DNA from 2 places in the Rossellomorea sp. GCM10028870 genome. Region 2 is predicted to be linked to the other one. Evidence: riboswitches for the same ligand, from Rfam matches in the RefSeq annotation. Region 2 holds a riboswitch; the other holds the start of a gene.

Region 1 (3,425 bases), on a different contig from region 2:
TAAGTGTACCAATTGTATTTTCAAAAGCTGCTGTCGGGTTCTCCTTCTTTTCCAGCATGTTTTTAAGGGTATAAAATACTGCTTCACGTGAGCTGCATGCTTCTCTTTGAAGTGTCAATAGAGAGAAGGAGCTTGAATTAGCCCACTCATCATAGTCCCCCTTGAGCAAATCGATGCTGTTATATAAATCTCTTTCAGCTTCGTTAAAATCAATTAAAACTGTCTTAACGTGACGTTTCGTCCATTCTATACCCGTATCGCTCCGTCTATTACGAATCATCACTTTGTTAATGAGACTCTTTAAATGTTCATCCTCTTGAAGAGTACGGTCCCCTTTTTTATATCTGTCAGAAAACCCGGATTCATTTCCGAGATGTCCAGGCTTAAGGAGGGAAACTAGATGGAAAATCTCTTCAACACGATTTTGGATTGGTGTGGCCGTCAGCAATAAGCAGAATTTCTTCTTTAAGTTCTGGACAAATTCATAGTTTTTTGTTTTATGATTTTTTAGTTTGTGAGCTTCATCGATAATCACCAAATCATAGTCCTGTTCATACACCTTCTCTCGATGAGGGCTCCTCTTAGCCGTATCCATGGAAGAGACGACAATATCGCACTGATCCCATACGTAACTTTTTCGTTGCGGAACAGCCGGGATGAAAAACTTACTGTTCAATTCATAGGCCCATTGAGAGACCAGGGATGCAGGAACCAATATTAATACTTTCTTCACTAATCCCCTAATCATGTATTCTTTCAATATCAATCCGGCTTCGATGGTCTTGCCTAATCCGACCTCATCTGCAAGGATCGCTTTGCCGTTCATCGTTTCGACAACCTGCTTTGCTGCTTCAAGCTGATGGGGGAGTGGAGTGACATTTGCCAAATGTTTTGGAGCTTGCAGGCCTTCAAAGTTCGGAATTGCAAGATGATGTTCAAATTCGATGGCCAGCTTATAAAGCTCCCAATTTCCCCATGGGCCATCGTTATCAATTAAATTCTCGAGACCCTCGCCCCATTCTTCATCAAATAAAACCTCAACATTCATCTGAAAAACATCTCCTTAATTCTAATAAAAATGATTGCTCAATCCTCGTATTTAATGGTAGGATGAAAATAGATTTTCTAATGTTAAAAAAACTCGAAAATCCGAACATTCACATTTACAACATTTCTTCTGTATATTTCTAGTATGACCAAATGTTTCAAGGAATATTGGCGAATGATAACAAGGGGAGAGACTGTGCATACAGCGCCGAAGGAGCAAGCACTTTTAAGTGTGAATCTCTCAGGCAAAAAGACTCTTGTTGGACGCAACTCTGGAGAGTGTTTCCTTAACGGAAACCACCAAAGGGGAAAGCCGTTCTTCGGTAAACTTTCAGGTGCAAGGACAGAGAAAACTTCTTTATGAAAAGGGGTTTTTCTGTCCTTTTTTCATGGGATAAAACTTGGTTAAGGATTATGCATGTAAGGAAGATAAAGGGGGAAAAGTCATGTCAGAGTTAAAACAAACACCTTTATACGAAGTGTACAAAGAGTATGGAGGAAAGACCATCGACTTCGGTGGCTGGGCTTTACCAGTGCAATTCTCAAGTATTAAAGAAGAACATGAAGCGGTACGATCCCGGGCTGGACTATTCGACGTTTCTCATATGGGAGAAATTGAAGTGAAGGGTGAAGGGGCTCTTGACTACTTACAAAAAATGATGACAAACGATGTCTCCAAAGTAAAAGACGGAGGGGCTCAGTATACGGCTATGTGCTACGAAAACGGTGGGACGGTCGATGACTTATTAGTTTATAAAATAAAAGATAATGATTATTTGCTCGTTGTCAATGCAGCAAATATAGATAAAGATTTTCAGTGGTTGAAAGAACATGAAGTAGATGGCGTAGAAATCAATAACATCTCTGAACATATGGCGCAATTGGCACTTCAAGGTCCACTTGCCGAACAAGTTTTACAATTACTTACAAACGAACATTCACTAAGCGATATCGGATTTTTTAAATTCCAAACCGAAGTGAATATTGATGATAGACTTGCACTTGTTTCACGTACCGGTTACACAGGGGAAGACGGATTTGAGATCTACTGTGATGCTGGTGATGCGGCTGCGATCTGGAAAGCTATCCTGGAAGCAGGAAAGGACCATGGGGTGCTACCATGCGGACTAGGTGCACGTGATACATTGCGTTTTGAAGCCAATCTTGCACTTTACGGACAAGAATTATCTCAATCCATCACGCCGATCGAAGCGGGGATCGGATTCGCCGTAAAGGTGAATAAAGAGGTTCCATTTATCGGTCAGGAAGTGCTGAAACAGCAAAAGGAAGAAGGGGCTTCAAGAAAAATCGTCGGGATTGAAATGATCGATCGCGGAATTCCCCGTCATGGCTATAAAGTATATTCCGGTGAAGAAGAAATAGGGGAAGTCACAACCGGTACGCAATCACCGACATTAAAGAAAAATGTAGGATTAGCATTACTTGATAAAGAGTTTACTTCTTTAGATACAGAAGTACTGGTTGAAATCAGAGGGAAAAAGTTAAAAGCCAAAGTGGTATCGACACCATTCTATAAAAGACCAAAGAAATAGGGGAGGAATGACGGTCATGAAGCATCGTTATTTACCGATGACAGAGCAAGATCAAAGGGAAATGTTAGACAGCATAGGAGTAGACAGCGTTAACGATCTATTTGAAGATATTCCTGAGAAGGTTCGTTTCAAAGGGGATTACAAAATCAAAGAAGCGAAGTCAGAAACAGAATTGGTAAAAGAACTGACCAAATTGGCAGCGAAGAATGCTGACTTGAAAAGTCACACGTCCTTTTTAGGGGCAGGAGTATACGACCACTACATGCCGATCATCGTGGATCATGTATTATCACGTTCAGAGTTCTATACTGCCTATACTCCTTACCAGCCGGAAATCTCACAAGGGGAACTTCAAGCTATCTTTGAATTTCAAACGATGATTTGTGAGCTGACTGGCATGGATGTAGCCAATTCTTCCATGTACGATGGAGGAACGGCACTAGCAGAAGCAGCTATGCTGAGCGCAGGTCAGACCCGCCGTAAAAAGGTATTGGTTTCAAGTACCGTACATCCGGAATCACGTGATGTTTTACGATCTTATGCAAAAGGTCAATATATCGAAGTGGTGGAAATCCCGCACAATAATGGTGTAACGGACGTGGAAGAACTTAAGAAATTAATGAGCAATGAAATTGCAGCGGTAATCGTTCAATATCCTAACTTCTTCGGCCGGGTGGAAGAACTAAAAGCGATCGAAGAAGTGACTCATGCTGAAAAAGCGATGTTCGTGGTTTCCTCAAACCCACTTGCACTAGGTGCACTTACACCTCCTGGACAATTAGGTGCAGATATCGTCATTGGTGATGCACAGCCATTTGGCATTCC
Region 2 (3,425 bases):
CCTGGCTGTAATCGAAATCGATGGCAGCCAAATCAAGAAAGACGATATTGCTGAGTTTGGAAATTCAGATAAGCTGAAAGCGGGAGAGCCAGTTATTGCGATTGGTAACCCACTGGGACTGCAATTTTCAGGTTCTGTTACACAGGGGGTTGTTTCGGGTGTTGAGAGAACGATTCCGGTCGATATTAACCAGGATGGGATGGAAGATTGGAATGCAGAGGTTCTGCAAACTGATGCAGCCATCAACCCGGGTAACAGTGGTGGAGCGTTAATCAATATTTCCGGCCAGCTGATCGGAATCAACTCCATGAAAATTGCACAGAGTGCGGTAGAAGGAATCGGACTTGCCATCCCGATTAACTATGCTCAGCCAATTATTGAAGATCTTGAGCAGTACGGTGAGGTCAAGCGTCCTGCAATGGGTGTGACACTGGAGGATGTGAATAAGATTTCTGCCTATCACCAGCAGGAAACATTGAAGCTTCCGAAAGAAATCAACTATGGTGTTATGATTAGACAAACCGTTCCCAATTCTCCAGCTGCCCAGGCCGGATTACAAGAGCTCGATGTGATTACGGAGCTTGACGGAGAGAAAATTGAAAATGTCATTGAGTTAAGAAAGCATCTATATAACAAAAAAGACGTAAATGATCAGATGAAGGTTACGTTCTATCGAAACGGTGAAAAGAAAGAAGTAACCATGAAACTTACTGACGAATCCAGGTTATAGAATGTGGATAAGCGAAAAGCAGGAAGGCAAAGCGCCCTTTCCTGCTTTTTCTTTACATGATATGATAATTGTGGATAAGTATATAGAGTATATTTTGAGTTAAGTATAGGAGGAAAAAACATGATTTACTGCTGCTTAGAGCATGTAGAATTAGCTATGGATATTGTCGTGGATGAACATGAGGTAGCCCCTCAACTAACAGAGCTTCCTGAAAATGAAAAGTTATCCACAACCTGTGAATATTGTGGGAATAACGCAATATATATAGTGGCGAACTAATATTCCCATACGATATGTGGATTGGATTTGTGGATATGTGGATAAAGTCTGTGGATAACGTGTTTGTAAATTGTTTGTAAAGCGAGTGTGGATAGTGAATATCACCATTGTAACGGTCGGGAAATTAAAAGAGAAGTATTTAAAGCAAGGAATAGGTGAATATGTAAAGCGCTTAGGTGCTTATGCAAAGATAGAAATAGTGGAGCTTGCCGACGAAAAAGCCCCGGAAGTATTGAGTGAATCTGAAATAGAGCAAGTGAAGAATAAAGAAGGCGAACGGATCTTAGCTAAGATCTCTCCTGATCATCATGTCATTGCCCTGGCCATCCAAGGGAAAATGCGTTCATCGGAAGAACTTGCCGATAATCTGGACAAGCTTGCTACTTACGGGAAAAGCAAAGTTGCGTTTGTCATTGGTGGTTCATTAGGTTTGAGTGATGATGTAATCAAGAGATCAAATGAAACCCTCTCGTTTTCCAAAATGACCTTTCCCCATCAGCTGATGCGACTGATCCTGGTGGAGCAGATTTATCGGGCGTTTCGCATTAATCGGGGTGAACCGTACCATAAATAAAAAATCATCGAATAAATTCATCTACAGGAAATGGATGTCTTCCCTATTGACAAAACACCTAACTCCTACTAGAATAATCAACTATTCGAGAGAATAATAATAACCAAACAGTTTAATTACGTAGAAAGCTATGATTGCTATGGATAATACTATAGCAGGAGCAGCTTCTGGAGAGACCGCGAGAGTTTTTTGCGGCGCCGAAGGGTTCATAATCTCAGGCAAAAGGACAGAAGAGTATCGGATATTTATTTTGGTGTGCCCGTAATGATTGTTGCTGGCATACAAAATCGTATTTGTTATTCTTATGACCATGAGATTGGAGCGCATCCAGTCTCTTTTTTTGTATTCATTTATTGCTCGATGTATCACATTGGAAGGCTGTAAGGAGGAGTTAAGGTTGGAACAACGAAAATTAAAGAGGGATTTATCGAATCGCCATGTTCAGCTGATTGCCATTGGCGGTACGATTGGTACGGGGTTATTTTTAGGTTCTGGTAAAGCGATACAGCTTGCAGGTCCCTCGATCATCTTTGCTTATTTAATCGTGGGTATTGCCCTGTTTTTTGTGATGAGAGCGCTTGGAGAGTTGCTGTTGTCCAATGCGGGTTATCAGTCGTTAACGGATATTGCGGAAGAGTATCTTGGAGCCTGGGCGTCCTTTGTAACGGGCTGGACCTATTGGTTCTGCTGGATCATGACGGCCATGGCCGATGTGATTGCTGTTGGTGTATACGTGAACTATTGGTTCCATATCCCGCAGTGGATACCGGCACTCATCTGCGTAATCATTTTATTGGGGCTCAACCTATTGACGGTGAAACTCTTTGGGGAATTGGAGTATTGGTTTGCTTTAATCAAGGTCATGACGATTCTTGCGTTGATCGGTGTCGGTGTTGTGCTGCTGGTGATGGGATTCAAGACGGATGCAGGGGCGGTTACAGTTACGAATCTGTGGGAACATGGAAGTTTTTTCCCGAACGGAATTTCAGGGTTTTTACTTTCATTCCAAATGGTCATCTTTGCCTATGTCGGTGTGGAATTAGTAGCCGTATCGGCAGCAGAAACATCTGATCCACATAAAAATATCCCATCGGCCATCAATAAAATTCCTTTGAGGATTTTATTTTTCTACGTCGGCGCGCTGATTGTGCTCTTATGTATTAACCCATGGACGGGTCTAAATGCTTCAGAAAGTCCGTTTGTTAAAACATTCAGCTTAATCGGAATTCCCCTGGCTGCCGGAATCATCAATTTTGTGGTGCTGACATCAGCGGCTTCTGCCTGCAACAGCGGCATGTTCTCCACGAGCCGGATTCTATATAATTTAAGCCATCATAACCAAGGGCCGTCTCAGTTTGCAAAACTGAATAAAAATCATGTACCAAGTAATGGGTTATTCATCTCCACACTGGTCATATCCGCAGGAGCCCTGTTAAGCAAACTGTTACCAGAGCAAGCCTTTGGGATCGTGACAACCATCAGTGCGATTTGCTTCATATGGGTCTGGGGTGTGATTCTGATCAGCCATATAAAGTATAAGAAAACACGTCCGCAATTACAATTGAAATCAACATTCAAAGCACCACTTACACCTTTTGTGAATTACGTCGTGCTCACAATGTTTGCTGTGATCCTGGTGATTATGCTGTTTTCTGAGGCTACTCGTCCAGCCTTATTATTGACTCCCCTTTGGTTCATTCTTTTATTTATCTTATATGGGATGAAGAGAAAAAAGGAAAAATATCAAGGGTTGATGCATCAATCGTAGTCAAATTCAGAAAAATCAGGTATGAAGGATACTAACGAATCCAATAGGAGGAACTTAACTATGATCTACAAAAA

Evidence for each region. Region 2 has a riboswitch for glycine ahead of ACFQWC_RS18720 (amino acid permease). Riboswitches for the same ligand answer to the same signal wherever they lie in the genome.
Region 1: another riboswitch for glycine. It lies ahead of gcvT (glycine cleavage system aminomethyltransferase GcvT); the one in region 2 lies ahead of ACFQWC_RS18720 (amino acid permease).

The regions. Positions count from the first base shown of each region.
Region 1 is NZ_JBHTGN010000001.1:504,986-508,410, forward strand. It holds gene ACFQWC_RS02590 (DEAD/DEAH box helicase) at 1-1,048, opposite strand, end outside; glycine riboswitch at 1,223-1,314, shown strand; glycine riboswitch at 1,318-1,396, shown strand; gene gcvT (glycine cleavage system aminomethyltransferase GcvT) at 1,494-2,600, shown strand; gene gcvPA (aminomethyl-transferring glycine dehydrogenase subunit GcvPA) at 2,617-3,425, shown strand, end outside.
Region 2 is NZ_JBHTGN010000005.1:52,282-55,706, forward strand. It holds gene ACFQWC_RS18705 (S1C family serine protease) at 1-730, shown strand, start outside; gene ACFQWC_RS18710 (CxxH/CxxC protein) at 851-1,009, shown strand; gene rlmH (23S rRNA (pseudouridine(1915)-N(3))-methyltransferase RlmH) at 1,104-1,583, shown strand; glycine riboswitch at 1,741-1,823, shown strand; gene ACFQWC_RS18720 (amino acid permease) at 1,981-3,351, shown strand; partial or broken gene ACFQWC_RS18725 (Gfo/Idh/MocA family protein) at 3,412-3,425, shown strand, end outside.